2 regions of the Streptomyces sp. NBC_00669 genome follow, and region 2 is predicted to be linked to the other one. Evidence: riboswitches for the same ligand, from Rfam matches in the RefSeq annotation. Region 2 holds a riboswitch; the other holds the start of a gene.

Region 1 (11,625 bases), 1.8 Mb from region 2:
CACGTTGGTGGCGGAGTCCGGGCGATAGAGCAGGTTCTTGCGGTAGATCAGCGGCACCACCGAGGCGTTCGCCATCACCATCTTGTCGATGTCGCCCCACGCCTTGGTCCGCGCGGCGGTGTCGGTGTTGGAGATCGCCGAGGACAGCGCCTGGTTGATCTTCGGGTCGTTCAGCTCCATCAGGTTGTTGCCACCGGACGGCTTGATCGCGCTGCCGTCGACGATCTGGTCCAGGAACCCGTAGCCGGTCGGCCAGTCGGCGCCCCACGCCATCATCATCATGCCGACGCCGTGCGAGTGCACGTAGTCCGGGACGCCCGCGTAGTTGGAGAAGTACTTGTCCGACGGGAAGGTCTTGATGTTGACGGTGATGCCGACCTTCTTCAGCGCCGCCTGGATGGCGGTGGCGCCGTCGATCTCGGGCTGCCGGTCGCTGCGCGCGGTGAGCGTGGTGGTGAAGCCGCCGGGCTTGCCGCACGCCGCCAGCGCCGCCTTGGCCTTGGCCACGTCACCGTTGTTGCCCGCGGTCGGATAGTCGTCGAACTTGGTGTAGCCGTTCACCGACGGGGGCAGCAGGGTGCTGGCCACGTCGCCCTTGACCGCGCCGCCCTCGGCGTTGACCACGGAGGTCTTGTTCACCGCGTACTGCACGGCCTTGCGGCAGTTGATGTTGTCGAACGGCTTCACGTGCAGGTTGAGCGCCATGTACGAGGTGGCGCCGGCGATGGAGTCGTCGGTGTGCGCCAGCCGGTTCTTGTTGCCCAGGATCTTCGACTGCGTCTCCGCCTCGACACCGGTGCCCTGGAGGTCGACGGTGAGGTTGTCGGAGAGCAGGTCGTTGTCGATCGTCTTCTGGTTGACGTTGAACTTCAGCACGTACTTGTCGGGCAGCGCGGTGCGGATCGGGTCGGTGGCCTTGCTCCACTCCGGGTTGCGCACCAGCGTGGCGCCCTTGCCCTCGGAGTAGGAGGAGAACTTGTACGGGCCGGTCGACTGGATGTGCTGCACGTACGTGGCGCCGGTGTCCTTGGACTGCTCGACCGGAGCGGTCTGCGAGAACGTCGCCAGGTAGTCGAAGTCGGCGAACGGCTGCGACAGGTGGAAGACGATCGTCTGGTTGTCGGGCGTCTCTATGGACGACAGCCCGTTCGGGCTCTTGTCCTTGTACGGGCCCTGGTACTTGCCGTCGTCGGCAAGGTAGCTCTTGAAGTACACCGGGCCGTTGGACATCACGTCGGGCGCGAAGTTGCTGCGCTCGATCGCGTACTTGACGTCCTTGGAGGTCACCGGGGTGCCGTCCTGGAACTTCACACCCGTGCGCAGGTGGTACGTCCAGGTCTTCGCGTCGGGGCTGGAGGTGCCGAGTCCGGTCGCCAGGTCCGGGACCACCGTCAGGCCCGCCTTGCCGGCCGCCGGCTTGAAGGTCAGCAGCGTACGGGCGTAGAGCCGGGAGAAGTCCTGCACCCAGCCGTAGTAGGTGTTGCCCGGGTCGAGGGAGTCAGGGCCGGTGGAGTGGTCGGCGGTGACCGTCCCGCCCTTCTTGCTCGACGCGTTGACGATCGAGGTCAGCGCCTGGTCCTTCTTGCCCGAGCCGCTGGAGCCGCCCGAGCCGCCGCAGGCGGACACGCCGAGTGCCATCGCCAAGCAGAGCGCGAGAGCGGAGGTCACCTTTCTGGTGTTCATACCGGGTTACGCCCCTCACTTCCTATTTGAGTCGCCGGGTCGGCCATGGGTGCCGCACGGCACACGAGGTGCCACCCGGGGTCGGTGGGTCATCCCTGCGGAATCACTTGCTGCGCGGATCGAGGGCGTCCCGCAGCCCGTCGCCGAAGAGGTTGAAGGCCAGCACCGTGATGAAGATCGCGAGGCCGGGCACGAACATGTACTGCGGGTCCGACTGGTAGACGTCGACCGCGCTGGTCAACATGCCGCCCCAGGAGGCCTGCGGAGGCGCGATACCGACCCCGAGGAAGCTCAGGGCGGCCTCGAACAGGATGTTGGTGGGGATCAGCAGCGTGGAGTAGACGAGGATCGGCGCCACGAGGTTCGGCAGCAGCTCGCGGAAGAGGATGAACGGCCCGCGCGCGCCCATGCCGCGGGCGGCGTCGACGAACTCGCGCTCGCGCAGGCTCAGCGTCTGGCCGCGGACGATCCGGCCCATGTAGGGCCAGTTGAAGAAGCCGATCACGAAGATCAGCACGCAGATCCGCAACGGAAGCCCGCTCAGCCCGAAGGCGCCGTCCTGCAGCGAGGCGGAGATGGAGATCGCGAACAGCAGCAGCGGGAAGGCGAGGAAGACGTCCATCAGCCGGCTGATCAGGCTGTCCACCCAGCCGCCGTAGTAGCCGGCGATGACGCCGAGCACGGTGCCGATCACGTTGGACAGCACGGTGGCACCGGTGGCCACCAGCATGGAGATCCAGGAGCCCTCGATGATCCGGGCCAGGATGTCGCGGCCGAACTTCGGGTCCACGCCCAGCGGGTGGGACCAGCTCATGCCGCCCCAGCCGCCCTTGGGCGACAGCAGTTCGGGGTCGACCAGGTTCTGGTGGAAGGCGTTCGGATCGAGGTTGAAGACCATCTCGATCGGCTTGGCGAGGATCGCCAGCAGCACCAGCAGCAGCACCACCACGCCGCCGGCCATCGCGACCTTGTCCCGTCTGAGCCGGCCCCAGGCGATCTGCCCGAGCGAGCGCCCCTCGATCATGCCTCGCCCGGCCCCGCTGAGTACGGCCTCCGGATGCGCTTCGGCCTGTCCGGAGGTGGTCTCGATAGGTGCGGTCATGGCGTTTGCCGACCCCTCTCGCCGGTGGGTAACCGGCGCGCGCCCGCCGCTGTAGCGGCTTCCTCGTCAGTTGGTGCACTTGATGCGGTAGTTGCAGATGGCACTGAGGTCACCCACAGTGGCCGCTCGACGTGATCATGCGTGCGACGTGCGTATCCACTACGCGCGTTGCGGTTGGGACATGTCAACACCAAGGTGTCTTGCCGCTGGATTCTTCTTCTGGTTGGCGATCACCCGCCAGACCTGGCCGCGAAGGGATGCGTAACTGTGATGTGGGTGGTTCTTTCATCGTTACCGACGCGTACCTCGGGGTACGGTCGGTTGATGGACGAACGGCTGCGCGCGGTCTGCGACCTGATGATGCCCCAGGCCCGGGAGATGTCGGGCCTGCACGAATACGACGGCCGGGTGCAGGACCTGTCCCCCCAGGGAGTCCGCGACGGGCTGGCGGCCCTGGCCCGCGCCCGGCGCGGCGGCCCGCTCCGGGACCCGCACGACGAAGCCCACCTTGCGGTCTTCGAGGAGGCCCTGCGCGTGCAGTTCGGCGAGCTCGAACTGCACCGGCGCGACCCCTACCCGCACCTGTCCAACCTCGAACTGGCCTGCTACGACCGGGAGTACGCCCCGCGCGGGGACCGCGCCCGGGCCCGCCGGGAGCACCTCGCGCGGTGGCCGGAGGCCGTGGACGCCGCGCTGTCCTCGCTCGACCAGGTACGGGCCCCGGTCGCCGAGGCGCTGCTCGGTTCGGTGCTCGGCCTGGCCGCCGACCTGGACCCGGACGCCGGCGAGGTCGAACGGGCCGCGCTGCGCGCGCACGAGCGGCTGGTCGCCCACATCCAGCACATCGCCGAACACGGCGACCCCGACCCCCGGCTCGGCGGACGGGCGCTCGCCGCGCTGATGGGCGCCCAGGAGGGTCTGCGGGTGGACCTCACCGAACTGGCCGGGCGGTCCGACCGGGAGCGCGCCCGGCTCACCGAACTGCTCACCGACTCCTGCCGCGTCCTGGACCCGCGCAGCGACGTGGACGAACTGCTGCCCGGGCTGCTCGCCGACCACCCGGGCGCCGACGGCGTCATCGCCGAGGCGGCCCGACTCACCGAGGAGGCCATCGAGTTCACCCGCGAGCGGGGGCTCGCGCCCTACGTGGACGGCGAGTGCCTGGTCGGCCCGGCGCCCGCGTCCCGGCGCTGGGCGATGGCCATGATGACGTGGTCGGCGCCGGCCGAGCCCGACGCGCCCTCCTGGTACCACGTCACGCCGCCCGACGCGGACTGGCCCGCCGACGAGCGCGAGGAGTGGCTGACGGTCTTCAGCCGCACCAGCCTGCCGTCCATCACCCTCCACGAGGTGGCCCCCGGGCACTTCGCGCACGGCCGCGCGCTGCGCCGGGCGCCGTCCCCGGTCCGCCGTCTCCTGCACAGCCTCTCGTTCTCCGAGGGCTGGGCCCACTACGTCGAGGAGGTCTGCCTCGACGAGGGGTTCCGCGCACGCGACCCGCGCTTCGCGATCGGCGTGGCCCTCGAAGCGCTGGTCCGGGTCACCCGGCTCACCTGCGCGATCGGTTTGCATACAGGGGCGCTGTCGCTGGACGAGGCCGCGAGTTACTTCGTGCGCGACGCCCACCTTTCGCCTGCGGCGGCCTCGGCGGAGGCGCGGCGCGGCACTTTCGACGCGGGCTACGGGCGGTACACCTGGGGCAAGTTGGAGATCCTCCGGGTGCGCCGGCGCGCGGAGCGGGAGTGGGGCGCGGATTTCTCCCTGCCCCGTTTCCACGGTGCCCTCATGCACCTGGGCAGCCCGCCTTTGGGGTTGCTGGACGCGGTGGTCCGCCCGCCCGGCCCCACCACGTGATGTCCCGGACCTTACGGCCCGCTGCGGCGTGTCGCGCATTTCCCCGTGCCCCTGTAGGCGCGGCCGCCACCAGGGGGTAGGGGCGCCCTACCTGTCGAAGAAGGGGCGGCCGAAGGTGCGCATCCACAGGGCGACCGGGTCGTAGGGGTCGGCCATGGCCACCGTGGAGACGGCGACGCCGTCGGGTACGCCCGCGACCGCCTGCTGCATCATGAGGCGGACGGACTCCACCGCCTGCGCGGCACCTTCGTGGAGTTCGACGCCGATCGCGAGGTAGGGCTCGCCGAGTACGGGCTGCACCCATGCCTGCCGCAGCGCCCGCACCGCGGAGGTGCGGTGCGCGGCCTGCGCGAGAAGCGCGTAGAACTGCGGCATCTGCAGGGACGGTTCCCCGATCTGGAGCGGGCCGGCGGGCAGCAGGTCGAGCCCGACCGCGATCCTGCGCAGGTCCGCCCAGGGGATGCCGATCCCGCCGCCGGCCGCGTGCGGGTTGAGCCACAGCCCGGAGCGGTCCGGGTAGAGGGTCTGCGCGATGTCCCGCCCGGAGACCACCTCGTGGTCGCGGTTCCAGCCGCTGGCGGCCAGCTCACGCGGCGAGGTGAAGCACGGCGCGTAGCCGTACCCGCCGACCTCCATGGTGCCGTACTGCGCGTCGGACGCCCCGGAACTGCCGTGCCACAGCAGCATCCACACCTGGCCCTCGGCGAGTGACGCGAGCAGGTTCTCGTATGCGTCGAACCGGCCGGGAGCCACCTGGAGCAGCATCTGCTCCACATGGCCGGCCTGCGCCGCACCGCCTTGCGCGCCCGCGATCACGTGGGACCGCCCCTTTCCCCTCGTTTCGTTCTGCTCTTCGCACGACATCAAACCAGGTCGAGTGTGCCCAGCGGTATGGCGACCGACTCAAGCGGAACCGGCTATAGACCAGGTATACGACCGTTGAACGGGCGCGAGGCGGCCGGACCCGCTCGCCACGCGACCGCGGCCGAGATCAGCGCCGGTCCGCGGCCCGATCACCGCCCGATCACCGCCGGGCCGCAGCCGGTTTCGCGGCCCGTCCGCGAACCCGGCCGCGAACTCGCCCGCAGACGCGGTCACGGACGCCGTCACGGACTCAGTCACGGACTCAGTCGCGGGCGAAGAACGGCCGCACCGTCTCCAGCAGCCAGTCGCCCACCGGGTCCTGCGCCACGTCCAGCAGGATCAGGTGCACCGGCCACGGTGGCGGGGCCACGCCCATCGCCCGGCCGAGCGCGTCCATCGCGGCGGCCCGGTCGTCCTCCTGCCAGCGGTCGAGTTCCACACCGATGAACAGGGCGGGCGGCTCCTCCTCCACGGCGGCCAGCGCCCGCCGGCCGGAGAGCAGCACCGGGGTGACCGCGAACTCGCCGGCCGCGGCGGCCAGGAAGTCCACCGGTTCCTCGTCGTGGCCCGGCTCCCACAGCCGCACCCGGGCACCGGGGGGCGCGTCCCCGCCGCGTACCCCGGAGAACTGCGGCGCGCGCTCGCCCGGCACCGGCCGGCACAGCTGGGCCACCGCGGCCGGCGGCAGCGGCACGCCGACCGCCCCACCGGGGTTGACGGCGATGCCGACCAGCGGCGGCAGCCCGCGGGCGAACTCGTGCACCGGCGCGACCGTGCAGGACATGCCGTCCGCGGCCTGCCGGAACTGCTGCTCGGAGCTGAAGACCGGTACGTAGGGCGCGCCGCCGAGCACGACGGTCGGCAGGTCGAGGCCGGCCGCGTCCGGCGAGCCGCCGTTCGGCAGCGGCACCCACACCTGGGAGCGGCCGAGCACCTCCAGCAGCCGGGGGGTGGCCGACGGATTGCCGAGGCTGGCCCCCAGCACCTCTTCCAGCTCGTTGGCCGGCCATATGTACGGTGCCGGATTCTCCATGTCCACCCTTGTCCGCCCGTGTACCGCGTCTGTAGCGTTGTGCAGCGTCATGCCCGGGAAACCCTAACCGCTGCCGGGGGCCGGGGACCCTGGGCATGCAATGATGAAGGCCACAACTTGCATACCGGCCGTTCGAGGCCGCGCGGGAGAGCCCCGGACCTGTGCACGCGACCAGCTCGCGGGCGCCGGGACGGGCGCCGAAGGAGCAAGTCCTCCCTTGAATCTCTCAGGCACAGATACCGCGCGGGCGAGGCAGATCTGAAAAGCGGCGGAGCCGTCGGCGCACCCTCGGGTGTGCGGTCCCGCCCACCCAAGGTGCAAACCGCGGCCCGCGCGAGCGGGGTTCACGGTGAACCTCTCAGGTTCCGATGACAGATGGGGAGTGTCCATCCGTCATCTCTCCTTCCTCTTCACCGAGACCGAGCCTGGGAGCCTGTCACCGATGAGCGAACCCCGTCACACCGCGCTCGACGCCCTGCACCGCGCCCTCGGCGCGACCATGACCGACTTCGCCGGCTGGGACATGCCGCTGCGGTACGCCAGCGAGCGCGAGGAGCACCAGGCGGTCCGCACCCGGGCCGGTCTCTTCGACCTGTCGCACATGGGCGAGATCACCGTGACCGGCCCGCAGGCGGGCGAGGCGCTGGACCACGCCCTGGTCGGCCACCTGTCCGCGCTGGCGGTGGGCCGGGCCCGCTACACGATGATCTGCGCGCCCGACGGCGGCATCCTCGACGACCTGATCGTGTACCGGCTCGGCGAGCAGGAGTTCATGATCGTCGCCAACGCGTCCAACGCGCAGACCGTGCTCGACGCGGTGGCGCTGCGCGCGGCGGAGTACGACGCGCAGGTCCGCGACGACCGCGACGCGTACGCGCTGCTGGCCGTCCAGGGCCCGCAGGCCCCGGCGATCATGAAGGCGGTGACCGACGCCGACCTGGACGGGCTGAAGTACTACGCCGGGCTGCCCGGCACCGTCGCCGGGGTGGACGCGCTGATCGCCCGCACCGGCTACACCGGGGAGGACGGCTTCGAGCTGTTCGTCGCGCCGGCCGACGCCGAGCGACTGTGGCGGGCGCTGACCGACGCCGGCGAGTCGGCCGGCCTGGTGCCGTGCGGGCTGTCCTGCCGCGACACGCTCCGCCTGGAGGCGGGCATGCCGCTGTACGGGCACGAGCTGACCGCCTCGGTCACGCCGTTCGACGCCGGGCTCGGCCGGGTGGTCAAGTTCGACAAGCCCGGGGACTTCGTCGGGCGCGCCGCGCTGGGCGCCGCCGCCGAGCGGGCCAAGGACCTGCCGCCGCGCAAGCTCGTCGGGCTGGTCGCGCAGGGCCGCCGGGTGCCGCGGGCCGGCTACCCGGTCACTGACGCCTCGGGCGCGGTGATCGGCGAGGTCACCTCGGGCGCCCCGTCGCCGACCCTCGGCAAGCCGATCGCGATCGCGTACGTGGACGCGGCGCACGCGGCGCCCGGCACGCCGGGGGTGGCGGTGGACATCCGCGGCTCGCGGGAGCCGTACGACGTCGTGGCGCTGCCGTTCTACCGGCGCGAGCGCTGAGCGGACCGGGCTCGCTCCCCCGTCGCCGCACCCGGCGCCGGTTCCGCGGCCCGCGCCGCACCTCGCCGTTTCCCCGTTCTTCCCCCTCGCCCCCCTTTCCCTCAGCTTTCCGTTTGCCGTGCCGCACCCGCGAGCACCCCTGCCGATCCGGGAGAATTCAGCCATGAGCATCAACCCTGAGCAGCTTCGTTACAGCAAGGAGCACGAGTGGCTCTCCGCCCCCGCCGACGGCGCGGCCACGGTGGGCATCACCTCGCACGCCGCCGACGCGCTCGGCGACGTGGTCTTCGTCCAGCTCCCCGAGGTGGGCGCGACGGTGACCGCGGGTGAGACCTGCGGCGAGCTGGAGTCCACCAAGTCGGTCAGCGACCTGTACTCGCCGGTCGGCGGCGAGGTCACCGAGGTGAACCAGGACGTCGTCGACGACCCTTCGCTGGTGAACACCGCGCCCTTCGAGGGCGGCTGGCTGTTCAAGGTGAAGGTCGCCGAGGAGCCGTCCGACCTGCTGTCCGCCGCCGAGTACGACGCCTTCATCGAGAACTGAGGGAACCCGCGATGTCGCTGCTGAACCAGTCCCTGCACGAGTTCGACCCGGATGTGGCGGCCGCGGTCGACGCCGAGCTGCACCGCCAGCAGTCCACGCTGGAGATGATCGCGTCCGAGAACTTCGCGCCGGTCGCGGTGCTGGAGGCGCAGGGCTCGGTGCTCACCAACAAGTACGCGGAGGGCTACCCCGGCCGCCGCTACTACGGCGGCTGCGAGCACGTCGACGTGATCGAGCAGCTCGCCATCGACCGGGTCAAGGCGCTGTTCGGCGCCGAGGCGGCCAACGTGCAGCCGCACTCGGGCGCCCAGGCGAACGCCGCCGCGATGTTCGCCCTGCTCAAGCCGGGTGACACCATCCTCGGCCTGGACCTGGCGCACGGCGGGCACCTGACCCACGGCATGAAGATCAACTTCTCCGGCAAGCTCTACAAGGTCGCCGCGTACCACGTGGACGCGGAGACCAACCTGGTCGACATGGCCGAGGTGGAGCGGCTGGCGAAGGAGCACCACCCGCAGCTCATCGTGGCGGGCTGGTCGGCGTACCCGCGGCAGCTGGACTTCGCGGAGTTCCGCCGGATCGCCGACGAGGTCGGCGCGTACCTGATGGTCGACATGGCGCACTTCGCCGGGCTGGTCGCGGCCGGGCTGCACCCCTCCCCCGTGTCGTACGCCGACGTGGTCACCACCACGACCCACAAGACGCTCGGCGGCCCGCGCGGCGGGGTGATCCTGGCCAAGGCCGAACTCGCCAAGAAGATCAACTCCGCGGTCTTCCCGGGACAGCAGGGCGGCCCGCTGGAGCATGTGATCGCCGCGAAGGCGGTCGCGTTCAAGGCCGCGGCGACGGACGAGTTCAAGGACCGCCAGTCCCGTACGCTGGAGGGCGCGAAGATCCTCGCCGACCGGCTGACCCGGCCCGACGTGGCGGAACTCGGCGTCTCCGTACTCTCCGGCGGCACCGACGTCCACCTGGTCCTGGTCGACCTGCGCAACTCCGCGCTCGACGGCCAGCAGGCCGAGGACCGGCTGCACGCGGTCGGCATCACCGTCAACCGCAACGCGATCCCGAACGACCCGCGGCCCCCGATGGTCACCTCGGGTCTGCGGATCGGCACGCCCGCGCTGGCGACGCGGGGCTTCACCGCCGACGACTTCCGCGAGGTCGCCGACATCATCGCGGCGACGCTCACCGCGTCGCCGGCCTTCCCGCCGTCGGAGAGCGGGCCCTTGCGGCAGAGGGTCACCGCGCTGGCGGAGAAGCACCCGCTGTACCCGGGCCTGTAGCCGGGTCGCCGGTTCGTGTCCGCCCGCGCCCCGTGGTCGCGGGTACTCCCCCGTGCGAAGCTCAAGGGGGAGGCGGGCACGAACCGGCCACCGGCCGGCCGGCGGGACACCGTATCCGGCCCGGCAGCGCGCCCCCGCCGAGCGCGGCCGCAGCACCCTGCGGACAACGGCGTCCGCGAACCCCAGGAGCTAAGAACACCGTGGCAATCTCCGTCTTCGACCTGTTCTCCATCGGAATAGGCCCGTCCAGCTCGCACACCGTCGGCCCGATGCGGGCGGCGAACATCTTCGTGCACCGCCTCAAGAACGAGGCGCTGCTCACCCATACCGCCTCCGTGCGGGCCGAGCTGTTCGGCTCGCTCGGGGCGACCGGCCACGGCCACGGCACCCCGAAGGCCGTCCTGCTCGGCCTGTCAGGACACGCGCCGCGCACCGTCGACGTGGAGACGGCCGACGACGAGGTCGCCCGTATCCGCGCCGAGCACCGGCTGGACCTGCTGGGCACCCACGAGATCGCCTTCGACGCCGACACCGACCTGGTGCTGCACCGGCGCCGCTCGCTGCCGTACCACGCCAACGGGATGACGCTGTCGGCGTACGACGACGCCGGCGAGGTGCTGCTGGCGAAGACGTACTACTCGGTGGGCGGCGGCTTCGTGGTCGACGAGGACGCGGTCGGCGAGGACCGGATCAAGCTGGACGACACGGTGCTGCGCCACCCCTTCCGCACCGGCGACGAACTGCTGCGGCTGTCCCGGGAGACCGGGCTGTCGATCTCCGCGCTGATGATGGAGAACGAGAAGGCCTGGCGCAGCGAGGCCGAGATCCGGGCCGGGCTGCTGGAGATCTGGCAGGTGATGCGGGACTGCGTGGAGCGGGGCATGTCCCGTGAGGGCATCCTGCCCGGCGGCCTGAAGGTGCGCCGCCGCGCCGCGCAGTCCGCCCGCCAGCTGCGGGCCGAGGGTGATCCGTCCGCCCGCGCGATGGAGTGGATCACCCTCTACGCGATGGCCGTCAACGAGGAGAACGCGGCGGGCGGCCGGGTGGTCACCGCCCCCACCAACGGCGCCGCCGGGATCATCCCGGCCGTCCTGCACTACTACCTCGCCTTCGTCTGCTCGCCCACCACCTCCGCCGCCGACCGGGACGACGCGGTGGTCCGGTTCCTGCTGGCCGCGGGCGCGATCGGCATGCTCTTCAAGGAGAACGCCTCCATCTCCGGCGCCGAGGTCGGCTGCCAGGGCGAGGTCGGCTCGGCCTGCTCCATGGCCGCGGGCGGCCTCGCGGAGATCCTGGGGCTCACCCCGGAACAGGTCGAGAACGCCGCCGAGATCGGCATGGAGCACAACCTCGGCCTCACCTGCGACCCCGTCGGCGGCCTCGTCCAGATCCCCTGCATCGAGCGCAACGGCATGGCCGCGGTCAAGGCCGTCACCGCCGCCCGCATGGCCATGCGCGGCGACGGCCGCCACCACGTCTCCCTCGACAAGGTCATCAAGACCATGAAGCAGACCGGCGCGGACATGAAGGTCAAGTACAAGGAGACCGCCCGCGGCGGCCTCGCCGTCAACGTCATCGAGTGCTGACGCGGAAGGCCCTGACCTGGGGTTTCCCGTCTTTCCGTGCTGTCGGAGCCTTCCGGGCCTGTACGTCGGAAAGTCCCTCGGAAGTGTGCGGCTCCCCCGAGGGGACCCGCCCGGC
Region 2 (11,625 bases):
TAACCGCCTTGCGGGTAATACTGGCAGCGAGTAGATGAAACACGGAGCGAACACACGTCGTATAAACTCCGCGCACGAGGCAGAGTATCCGCCGTCGCCGGGCGAGCTTGAGCAGTAACCCTCACCAGGTACTGACCGCGCCGTCCGCTCCTCGCCCGCACCGCTTTGTGCCCGCACCACGTGTCTCCCAGTGAGAGGCGACAACACCATGCCGCTGCTTGTCCCCCCAGCACCCGCACCAGCCCTGTTGAGCGTCCTGGCGGCGCTCAGTTCTCCCACTGCGGTCCTGGAAGCCCGGACCCCCGCCCTGCGCACCGCGGAAGGGCCGCTGGACGCCGAACACCCCCTGCCGGTCCATGTGTTCGAACCGGCGGCGGTTCCCGGTGGCCTGCCCCACGCGCGGCTGGCCGGCTGGCGGTTCCATATCAGGGCGGGGTCCCGGGTGGCCGCGGCGGGCGAGACCGTGGCGACACCTGACGGCTGGGTGTTCTCGCGCTTCTCCGAAGGCCCCTACCTGGCCTCGACCGAGCGGGCGCTGCGCCAGGCGGAGCCGCTGCCGGCCACCTACCAGCCGCACCTGCTGTCGGTGCCGAGCCTGTACATGATGGCGCTGTGGCTGCACTCGGTGCCGAGGGCCGACGCGGCCACCGCCCAGCCGGACCCGGCCGACCTGGTCATCCCGCTGGCGCCCGCGCCGCCGGGGATCGCCTCGCACCGGGTGTACCGGATCGTGGAGCTCGCGCCGCTGCTGAGCGCGTGGCTGGCCCCGCCGCCGCTGGCCGGCTCCCCGGCGTAGGCAGTGCGGGCCGTGCAGGCCGCATAGGGCGCAGAGGCCGTATCCGGCGGCCCGGCATGAGCGAAGCCGGTTCTCCTGGGCACCGAGGCTCAGGGGAACCGGCTGTGTCATGCGCCGGACGGCCGGTCCGACGCCTCGTCGGACGATCCGTGGAACGCCTCGGACGCCTCGCCGGGCGGCTCAGGCGGCCGTGGTGACGCGCGTAGCGACCAGCGGCCGATGCGGTGCGATGATCTGCCCGTCGGGCAGGATCTCGCCGGTGTCCTCGAAGAGCAGCACCCCGTTGCACAGCAGGCTCCAGCCCTGCTCCGGGTGGTGGGCCACGATGAGGGCGGCCTCACGGTCGGCGCTGTCAGCGGTAGGGCACTGCGGCTCGTGCTTGCACATGGTCAATGGTGTCTTTCGCTGCGAGAGGTGAATGGTGCGGTCGGTCGCGTCGCCTGCCTGGTTCATCTCGGTCCCCCGTTCTCGCGCGGCCGGTCCCAGTCTTGCTCCCCGGACGGCATTCCGCAGGTATTTCACGTTCGCGCTACTCATTGGTGCAAGACGCGCCATCCACTCGGCCGGTTGCGGACACACGGCGGCGCCTCCCGGCCGTTTCCCGGTCGGGAGGCGCCGCCGCCCCGCCTGCGCGTCGCCGCGCGCCGATCAGCTCTCGTACGCGTCCAGCGGCGGGCAGGAGCAGACCAGGTTGCGGTCGCCGAACGCCCCATCGATCCGGCGTACCGGCGGCCAGTACTTGTCCGCGGGGTGCACGCCGGCCGGGAAGACGGCCTCCTCACGGCTGTACGGGTGGCTCCAGTCGCCGCTGAGCGCGGCCGCGGTGTGCGGGGCCGAGCGCAGCGGGTTGTCGTCGGCGGGCCACGCGCCGGAGCCGACGCGGTCGATCTCGGCGCGGATCGCGATCATCGCCTCGCAGAACCGGTCCAGTTCGGCGAGGTCCTCGCTCTCGGTGGGCTCGATCATCAGGGTGCCGGCCACCGGGAAGGACATCGTCGGCGCGTGGAAGCCGTAGTCGATCAGCCGCTTGGCGACGTCGTCGACGCTGACACCGGTGTCCTTGGTCAGCGGCCGCAGGTCGATGATGCACTCGTGCGCGACCAGGCCGCCGGGGCCGGTGTAGAGCACCGGGTAGTGCGGCTCCAGCCGCTTGGCGACGTAGTTGGCGCTCAGCACGGCGATCTGGCTGGCCTGCTTCAGCCCCTCGCCGCCCATCAGCCGGACGTAGGTCCAGGAGATCGGGAGAATCCCCGCCGAGCCCCAGGGCGCGGCCGAGACCGGGCCGACACCGGTGGCGGGGCCGGCCTCGGGCTGGAGCGGGTGGTTGGGCAGGTGCGGGGCCAGGTGGGCGCGGACCGCGACCGGGCCGACGCCGGGGCCGCCGCCGCCGTGCGGGATGCAGAACGTCTTGTGCAGGTTCAGGTGGGACACGTCGGCGCCGAACCGGCCCGGGCGGGCCAGGCCGACCAGCGCGTTGAGGTTGGCACCGTCGACGTAGACCTGGCCACCGGCGTCGTGCACGGCCGCGCAGACGTCGGTGATGTGCTCCTCGAACACGCCGTGCGTGGAGGGGTAGGTGACCATCAGCACGGCGAGCCGGTCGCGGTACTGCTCGATCTTCGCGCGCAGGTCGGCGACGTCGACGTCGCCGTCCTGGCTGGTCTTCACCACGACCACGGTCATCCCGGCCATCACCGCGCTGGCGGCGTTGGTGCCGTGCGCGGAGGACGGGATCAGGCAGACCGTACGGTCCAGGTCGCCGTTGGCCCGGTGGTAGGCGCGCACCGCGAGCAGGCCGGCCAGTTCGCCCTGCGACCCGGCGTTGGGCTGGAGGCTGACCTTGTCGTAGCCGGTGATCTCGGCGAGCTGGTCCTCCAGGCCGTGGATCAGGCTGAGGTAGCCCTCGGCCTGGTCGGCGGGCGCGAAGGGGTGCAGGGCGCCGAACTCCGGCCAGGTGACCGGCTCCATCTCGGTGGTCGCGTTGAGCTTCATGGTGCACGAGCCCAGCGGGATCATGCCGCGGTCCAGGGCGTAGTCGCGGTCGGCGAGCCGGCGCAGGTAGCGCAGCATCGAGGTCTCGCTGCGGTGCTGGTGGAAGACCGGGTGGGTGAGGTAGTCGTCGGTGCGCAGCAGGGCGTCGGGCAGCGCGTCGGGGGCGGCGGCGTCGAGCGCGTCGATGTCGCCGGTGGCGCCGAAGGCGGCGAGCACCGAGCTGAGCGCGGCGCGGTCGGTGGTCTCGTCGCAGGCGATGCCGACGTGGTCGGCGTCGGTCAGCCGCAGGTTGACGCCGGCGGCGCGCGCGGCGGCCACGACCTCGGCGGCCCGGCCGGGCACGTGGGCGGTCAGCGTGTCGAAGTACGCGTCCTCGACGAGCTCGACGCCGGCCGCGCGCAGGCCCGCGGCGAGCACCGCGGCGTAGCGGTGGGTGCGGCGCGCGATGGCGGCCAGCCCGTCGGGCCCGTGGTAGACGGCGTACATGCCGGCCATCACGGCGAGCAGCACCTGGGCGGTGCAGATGTTGCTGGTGGCCTTCTCCCGGCGGATGTGCTGCTCGCGGGTCTGGAGCGCCAGCCGGAAGGCGGTGTCGCCGTCGGCGTCGACCGAGACGCCGACGAGCCGGCCGGGCAGGTTGCGGGCGTAGGAGTCGCGGACGGCCATGTAGCCGGCGTGCGGGCCGCCGAAGGCCATCGGGACGCCGAACCGCTGGGTGGTGCCGACCGCGATGTCCGCGCCGAGGTCGCCGGGCGAGGTGAGCAGGGTGAGCGCGAGCAGGTCGGCGGCCACGGTGACGATCGCGCCGAGGTCGTGCGCCTGCTCGATGACCGGCCGCAGGTCGCGGACGGCGCCCGAGGCGCCGGGGTACTGCAGCAGCACGCCGGTGACGCCGCGCTCGGCGACGTCGGCGGGGATGCCGGCCGACAGGTCGGCGGTGACGACCTCGACGCCGGTCGGTTCGGCGCGGGTCCGGATCACCGCGAGGGTCTGCGGGAAGGTGTCGGCGTCGACCAGGAAGACGCCGTTCTTGACCTTGCCGACCCGGCGGGACAGCGCCATCGCCTCGGCGGCCGCGGTGCCCTCGTCCAGCAGGGAGGCCCCGGAGGTGGGCAGGCCGGTGAGGTCGGCGACGACGGTCTGGAAGTTCAGCAGCGCTTCGAGCCGGCCCTGGGAGATCTCCGGCTGGTACGGGGTGTAGGCGGTGTACCAGGCCGGGTTCTCCAGCACGTTGCGCAGGATGACCGGCGGGGTGAAGGTGCCGTAGTAGCCCAGGCCGATCATCGGCGTGAGCACCTGGTTGCGGTCGGCGAGCGCGCGCAGCTCGGCGAGCGCCTCGGCCTCCGTGACGGCGGCGGGCAGACCGAGCGCCTCGGTGCTCTTGATGGTCTCGGGTACGGCGGCGCCCGTCAGTTCGTCCAGCGAGCCGTAGCCGACCTGGGCGAGCATCTTGGCCTGCGCCTCGGCGTCGGGGCCGATGTGGCGGCGGGCGAACGGCCGGCCGGCTTCCAGCTCGGCGAGGGAATTGCGGCGGTCACTCATCTTCGGGGGCCTCCTGGTCTGCAACGACCTTCGGGGGTGCCGCCAAGGCACCCGTACGGCCTCCCCCTCTGTCATCAGAACCTGAGAGCTTCACCGCCCCGGCCCACAGGGCGGCTTTCACCGTCGGTGAGGACGCGCCCGGCGGCCGCGCTGCTTCCGGGACAGGTCCTGCTTTCCAGAGTGACCTCACCCGAGCGGTACGGATGCCTGAGAGATTCCGGGGAGGATTTGCTCCTTCGGCGCCTTCCGCCACCCGCCAGCAGACGGGTTCTTGGAGGACTCTCCCGCACGGGGTCAACGGCCTTCTGCCAGCCTACCAGCGTGATCCGAACACGGATCGGAACAGGTGCCGAGTCGACACCGCCCCTGTTGTGGCTTTGGGTAGGAGTCAGCAGCCGTCGTACGACGGCGGGCCTGGGGTTGGTTGGACTCGTTGGAGGGACCGTGCAGACCGACATCGATCCGCGCAGCCTGATCGGCCGCCGCGCCTTCGACCGTGACGGGACGAGGATCGGCACGGTGGACGAGGTCTACCTCGACGACGCGACCGGCACGCCGGAATGGGCGGCGGTGCGCACCGGCCTGTTCACCCGGGACGCCTTCGTGCCGCTCGGCCCGAGCGAGCTGGACGGCGACAAGCTGCGGGTGCCGTACGAGAAGGCGCTGATCAAGGACGCGCCGGACTTCGGCGTGGGCCGGCACCTCTCGCCCGAGCAGGAGTTGCAGCTCTACCACCACTACGGCATGGACGTGCCGCGGTCGGGGGCGGAGCCGGCGCCTTCCGGGGACTTCGGCGAGCTGGCCGACGACGACTGAGCCGGATCGGCGGGCGGGTCGCTGGCCGCGTCCACGGGCGGGACCGCCGGCCGGTCTGCCGGCGGACCAGCGTCCGGACCTGCGGGCGGACCGGCCGGCGGCGGGTCGTCCGGGTCCGCGGGCATCCGCTGGGCAGCCAGCGGCAGCGGATCGCTGGAACTGAGTTCCGGATCGTCCACGGGGAAGGTGCGCACCCGGCCCGGCACGGCGTCCGAGGGCACCTCGAAGCGCACGGTCACCCGGCCGACCCCGCTGCCCTGCACCCACCCGGCACCGTACGTGGCGTGGGTGACGTCATGGCCCGGCAGCCAGCGGTTCGCCCGCTCGGGGGCCGGCGGGGGGCTGCTGGGCAGCGGCGGCGGGGCGTCGTCCTCCGCCGAGTCGCCGTTCAGCGCCCGCTCGCCCGCGGCCTGGGCGAACAGGTCCTCCTGGGTGAAGTCGGCGAGCCCGGCGACGCCCACCCCGAGCAGCCGTACGCCACCGGTGGTGTCGACGGCCTCGGCGAGCCGGCGGGCGGTCTCGCGCACCACGGCCGGGTCGTCGGTGGGGGCGCGCAGCGTCTCGGAGCGGGTGAGCGTGGAGAAGTCGTACCGCCGGACCTTCACCACGACGGTGCGCCCGGAGCGGCCCGCGCCGCGCAGCCGCTGCACGCAGCGCTCGGCGAGCCGGTCGATCTCGTACCGCACATGGGCGCGGTCGGTCAGGTCGCTGTCGAAGGTGTCCTCGACCGAGATGGACTTGACGTCGCGGTCGGCGACCACCGGGCGGTTGTCGACACCGGCGGCCATCGCGTGCAGGCCCGCGCCATGCGCCTTGCCGAGCAGCCGGACCAGCTCCCCCTCGCCGGCCTGGGCGATCTCGGCGACGGTGAGGATGCCGGCCCTGCGCAGATGCTCGGCCGTGGCGGGTCCGACCCCCGGCAGGGTGCGCACCGGCATCGGGTCGAGCAGCGCCTGCTCGGTGCCGGGTTCGACCACCACCAGGCCGTCGGGCTTGGCCTTCTCCGAGGCGATCTTGGCGAGCAGCTTGGAGCCGGCCAGCCCGACGGAGGCGGTCAGGCCGGTGGCGGCCTTGATGTCGGCGCGCAGGCCCCGGGCCACCGCCCGCGGGTCGTCGGCGTGCTCACCGGCTTCCAGGTCGACGAACGCCTCGTCGACGCTCAGCGGCTCTATCAGCGGTGACGCCTCGCGGAGCAGCGCCATCACGATCTCGCTGACCTGCCGGTAGATGCCGAACCTCGGCGCGAGATACGCCGCGTTGGGGGCGAGCCGGCGGGCGTGCGCCATCGCCATGGCGGAGTGGACGCCGTGCACGCGCGCCTCGTAGGACGCGGTCGACACCACGCCGCGGGGTCCGAGGCCGCCGACCACCACCGGCTTGCCCCGCAGGCTCGGCTTGGACGCCTGCTCGACCGCGGCGAAGAACGCGTCCATGTCCAGGTGGAGGATCGTCGGCGCACTTCTCACACGTCCAAGCGTCCCGCATCCCACCGACATCGGCCGTACATGTGTACGGCGACGGCGGGTCGCAGCCGCGGCCCGGCGGCGGAGCGAGCCACCGCACAGCGCCGCGCGGCCTGGCACGGCACCACACCGCACGACACGCGATGCGAGGTGCGCGCGAAGTGCGCCGGGCCGCGCTCAGACCGCCTTGTTGCGGCGCCGGGCCAGTTCGTCGGCCGGGTTGTGGCCGACCAGGGTCTCGCCGGTGTCCACGCGCTCGCCGTGCATCTCGGACAGCGCGGTCTCCACGTCGCGCCAGACCACGCCGACCGCGATGCCGAAGATGCCCTGGCCGCCCTGGAGCAGTTGGACCACTTCGTCGGGCGAGGTGCATTCGTAGACGGTGGCGCCGTCGCTCATCAGCGTCATCCGGGCCAGCTCGCCCGGGCCGACCGAGCGCAGATGCTGGACGGCGGTGCGGATGTTCTGCAGGGAGACGCCGGTGTCGAGCAGCCGCTTGACGATCTTGAGCACCACGACGTCGGAGAATCCGTACAGCCGCTGGGTGCCCGAGCCGTACGCGGGTCGCACGCTCGGCTCGACCAGGCCGGTCCTGGCCCAGTAGTCGAGCTGGCGGTAGGTGATGCCGGTCGCGGCGCAGGCCGCCGGACCCCGGTAGCCGATCTGCTCGGACGGCGTCTCGGCAGGTGGGCCGCCGTCGGCACCCACCGCGGCCGGGGCGAGCGCCCCTCGGGCCGGATACGGGCCGCCGGTCGCCAAACCGTCGCCGGTACTTCTCACGACGCCCTCCGTCCCTTCGCGTCCGCTGGCCGCGCGCACGTGCCACCGGACTTTCCCTCCTGACGGTAGGCAGTCGTCACACGTGCGTCAACGATCGCCACGCTCGGCACGCCGAGTGAAATTCACCCCAGGAGTGGTTTGATCTGATCGCAGAGCGGGAACGGAATTCCGAATGGCCACATGGCGGCAACATTGCCCCGCCAACTCCCGATCGGGGGCAGGCCGGGACACTCCGCCCGGAACGGCTCCGACGGCCTTTCCGGGCGTTTCCGGCCGGCTACTGGTTGCTGGTCCCGAAGTCCTCGGGCGAGATCTGGTCGAGGAACTCGCGGAACTTCTCCACTTCGTCCTCCTGCTCGTCCGGGATCGCGATCCCCGCGTCGTCCAGCACACCGTCGCTGCCGTAGATCGGCGTCCCGGTGCGCAGCGCGAGCGCTATGGCGTCGGACGGGCGGGCACTGACCTCGACCCCGCCGGCGAAGACCAGCTCCGCGTAGAACACGCCTTCCCTCATGTCGGTGATACGCACCTCCGTCAGCGTCTGTCCCACCGCCTCGAGCACGTCCTTGAAGAGGTCGTGAGTCAGCGGTCGCGCAGGCGTCATGCCCTGCTGCGCGAAGGCGATGGCCGTCGCCTCTCCCGGCCCGATCCAGATGGGCAGGTACCGGTCGCCTCCCACTTCACGCAGGAGCACGATCGGTTGGTTGGAGGGCATTTCGACCCGGACACCCACAACGTCGAGCTCGTTCACACAGCAACCCTAGGCCGTGCCCGCCGGGTTTGGGTAGTCGGGCAGCCGCCAGGTGCCGCCACGCGGCTCACCGGGGAGGGCCGCGAAGGGCCGGACAACCCCGCGGATGCCGCTCCCGGCAGCGGTTCCGGCCACAATCCGGCCGAATTCCGGCGGTGATCCGGACGCCGGATTCCGCCGGATTCGATGTCAGTCCAGCCGGACCCGCAGCGCGGACTGCAGCATCGCCGCGTGCAACCGCACCGACAGCGTGGCCAGCTCCCGCGCGGTGGCCTCGGCGTGTATCCGCGTCTGCGGGTTGCGGTGCCGGCGCAGCGGCGCCACCACCTGCTCGACCAGGCCGGCCTCCCGGTCGGCGGCCGCCTTCACCGCGCGCAGATGGCGCGGCTCGAGACCGAACCGGCCGAGGTCCACGATCAGCCGGCCGACGCTCACCGCGTCGGCCTCGTAGCCGCCGTCGGCGTCGGCCTCCACCAGGCCGTACGACTCCCACTGCGCGAGAGCGTCGCTGTCGGCCCCGGTGGCGGCCAGCAGCTCGTCCCGGCCGATCCGCATCCGCGCGGGCTCCTCGGGCTCCAGGGAGCCGTCCAGCGCCTCACGGGACTCGCCGGGGCGGGGCAGCGCGACCGGCTCGCCACGGTCCCTGGCGTCCAGGTGCTCGCGGATCACCCGCAGGGGCAGGTAGTGGTCGCGCTGCACCCGCAGGACGTACGCGAGCCGGTCGACGTCGGCCGCACCGAACTTCCGGTACCCCGAGGGGGTGCGCTGCGGCTCCACCAGCCCCTCCGCCTCCAGGAAGCGGATCTTGGAGATGGTGACCTCGGGGAACTCGTCCCGCAGCCGGGACAGCACCGCGCCGATGCTCAGCAGGGCGCCGTCCCCTCCGGCGGAGACGATGGCGGTGCCGTCACCGGCACCGCCCGACGTTCGCGGCATGCACACCTTCCCTGGGACCAGGCGGCGGGAGGGTCAGACGCCCGCCTGGCTCGCGTAGAAGACCAGTCGGTACTTGCCGATCTGCACCTCGTCGCCATTGGACAGCTGCACCGCGTCGATCCGCTCCCGGTTGACGTAGGTGCCGTTGAGGCTGCCCACGTCGGAGACGGTGAACACGCCGTCGGCGCCGCGCCGGAACTCGACATGGCGGCGGGAGACGGTCACGTCGTCCAGGAAGATGTCGCTCTGCGGATGCCGGCCGGCGGTGGTCAGCTCGCCGTCCAGCAGGAAGCGGCTGCCGGAGTTCGGCCCCCGCCGCACCACCAGCAGTGCCGACCCCGGGGGCAGCGCGGCCACCGCGGCCTGCGCCTCCGGGGAGAGCGACGGCATCGGGGTCTGACCGGTCGCCTCGGCTTCGTACGCCTCGATGCTGGAGATCGAGATGGTCGAAGTGGTCTCCGAGGGGCGCTCGAAGGGCGCGCCTCCCTGCGTCCCGCGCAACGGCGCGCCGCAGTTGTTGCAGAAGCGACTCGCCTCCGCGTTCCGGTGCCCGCACCTGCCGCAGACCAGCACGCCGTGCTCACCACCCGTGTCCGAGGCCGACGGTTCCCCGAAACCTATGCGGGGGGCCGAACCGTGGTCAACAGGCGCCACGCCGGGCGCGCCCGGAATCTCGCCGCCTTGCTGCGGCGACTCCGCGCGGAACAGCGGACGCTCGGCCCCCTGGCCGGCGTCCCGCGCATCCTCCGCCCCGCTCCGCGGCGCGCGGTGGCGTGCCGTGGCCGGGTCGCCCGACTGGCGGGCGCTCTTGCCGAACAACTTCCCAAACAACTTCACGGGCGATTCCCCTTGAAAGAAGCAGACCCGCCCGTGGGGCAGGACGAACTCTCACTACTCACAGTTTCCACCACTCAGCACCCGGCCAGGTCCCCGACCCCCCGCCTCATTGGGATGACCGAGCGTAGTCAGGCTGCTTCGACGGCCGCAAGGCGTCCACGACGATCTTCTGCGACCTGACCACGCCGGCACTCGCCTGCTCCTTCTCCAACGTCTGCACCACCCCACCGGGGATGTTCAACGCGGGCTCCAGATCGGGCGGGTTGCCGATGACTTTGAAGACGTACGGTTGGGCCAATCGGTGCCCGTCAACGAGCACGGAGTTGGCTCCGTCGGTGAAATAAGTGTCGCTGACGACGCGCACGTTGTTGACCTGGATCGCCTCGGCGCCCGCCGCGCGCAGCTCCTGGACGGTGTCCAGCAGCGAGTCCGCCGCGACCTGGCCGTGCGGGTCCTTGACCGTCAACGTGATCCCCGGGCCCTGGGCGGCCACCGTGCCGGCCAGCACGCCGAGTTGCCGGGCCTTCTCCTGCGTCTGCTTGAGCGCCTCCGCGGCCTGGTCCGAACTGGTCTCCAACTCGCTGCGCTGGTTCTCCAGGCCGTGTTTCTCGTCCTGGAGCCGCTGGCCGCGGTTGTCCAGTTCGGTGAGGATACGGACCAGGTCCTCCTGACGCGCCCCGCGCAACGTGTTGTTGTCGTCACTGGTGGTGCGCACCTGGATGGCCAGGCCGAGGCCCAGCACGAACAGCAGTACCGCGACGATGAGTTGCGCGCGGGTCAGCCGCGGCGGCCACACTCCGGCCACCAGCCGCTGCCGCCCGGTCCGCGGTGCGGTCGCGGGCTCCGAGCCGTCCTCGTGCTCCTGCGCGGGCGCGAAGCCGTCGTCGTGCGCGCGCTCCGGATCACGCTCGGGTCGGTGATCACGCTCGGGCTCGGGTGCGTGCTCGGGCTCGGGTGCGTGCTCGGGCCCGGGTGCGTGCTCGTCGTGGCGCCCACGCTCGTGCCCGTGCTCGGGCTCATGCCGGTGCTTGTGCTCGTTGCTCATCCGTTCGTCACGCCCGGAAGACGTGACGGCGGATGGCGGCGGCGTTGGAGAAGATCCGGATACCGAGGACGACCACCACGCCGGTGGACAACTGCGCGCCGACGCCGAGCTTGTCGCCCAGGAAGACGATCAACGCGGCCACCACCACGTTGGACAGGAAGGAGACCACGAAGACCTTGTCGTCGAAGATCCCGTCGAGCATGGCCCGCAGCCCGCCGAAGACGGCGTCGAGCGCGGCCACGACGGCGATCGGCAGATACGGCTCGACGCCCGAGGGCACCACCGGGCGCACCACGAGTCCGACCACGACCCCCACGACGAGGCCAAGTACGGCGATCACTTCTCAACCCTTCCCGTTCGACGGCGTCTTCGGTGGCGTCGTGGGCACGTCGGGTGTGGCGTACCGCAGGATCAGCGAGGGCGCGGCGGGCAGTCGGAGATCGCTCTGCACGCCGATGCTCGACCTGATGCCGTAGTTCGTCACCAACACGTGCAGGTACTCCCCGTCGGCGCTGTTCTGGAATGCCGTGCTCAACCGCTTCCCGTCCCCGATCGCCAGCACCGTGTACGGCGGCACCAGCGGCTTGTTGTCGACCAGTATGGCGTCCCCCGCGGCCCGGATCGCCGACAGCGCCGTCAGCCGCTCGCCGTTGACCGAGATCGCCTC

Evidence for each region. Region 2 has a riboswitch for glycine ahead of gcvP (aminomethyl-transferring glycine dehydrogenase). Riboswitches for the same ligand answer to the same signal wherever they lie in the genome.
Region 1: it holds a riboswitch for glycine, as region 2 does, so the genes downstream of both, gcvT (glycine cleavage system aminomethyltransferase GcvT) here and gcvP (aminomethyl-transferring glycine dehydrogenase) in region 2, are expected to answer to the same signal.

Annotation. Positions count from the first base shown of each region.
Region 1 is NZ_CP109018.1:2,589,279-2,600,903, forward strand. Features, by position in the region: gene OG896_RS10305 (ABC transporter substrate-binding protein) at 1-1,683, opposite strand, end outside; gene OG896_RS10310 (ABC transporter permease) at 1,787-2,785, opposite strand; gene OG896_RS10315 (DUF885 family protein) at 3,110-4,639, shown strand; gene OG896_RS10320 (enhanced serine sensitivity protein SseB C-terminal domain-containing protein) at 4,727-5,455, opposite strand; gene OG896_RS10325 (enhanced serine sensitivity protein SseB) at 5,766-6,536, opposite strand; glycine riboswitch at 6,670-6,788, shown strand; gene gcvT (glycine cleavage system aminomethyltransferase GcvT) at 6,979-8,094, shown strand; gene gcvH (glycine cleavage system protein GcvH) at 8,258-8,638, shown strand; gene glyA (serine hydroxymethyltransferase) at 8,650-9,924, shown strand; gene OG896_RS10345 (L-serine ammonia-lyase) at 10,125-11,510, shown strand.
Region 2 is NZ_CP109018.1:819,508-831,132, forward strand. Features, by position in the region: gene OG896_RS03335 (hypothetical protein) at 209-796, shown strand; gene OG896_RS03340 (DUF5999 family protein) at 977-1,183, opposite strand; gene gcvP (aminomethyl-transferring glycine dehydrogenase) at 1,445-4,330, opposite strand; glycine riboswitch at 4,389-4,515, opposite strand; glycine riboswitch at 4,516-4,627, opposite strand; gene OG896_RS03350 (PRC-barrel domain-containing protein) at 4,775-5,146, shown strand; gene OG896_RS03355 (DNA polymerase IV) at 5,068-6,612, opposite strand; gene OG896_RS03360 (MerR family transcriptional regulator) at 6,787-7,389, opposite strand; gene OG896_RS03365 (bifunctional nuclease family protein) at 7,667-8,140, opposite strand; gene ftsR (transcriptional regulator FtsR) at 8,330-9,076, opposite strand; gene OG896_RS03375 (FHA domain-containing protein) at 9,110-9,955, opposite strand; gene OG896_RS03380 (DUF881 domain-containing protein) at 10,020-10,958, opposite strand; gene OG896_RS03385 (small basic family protein) at 10,966-11,298, opposite strand; gene OG896_RS03390 (DUF881 domain-containing protein) at 11,302-11,625, opposite strand, start outside.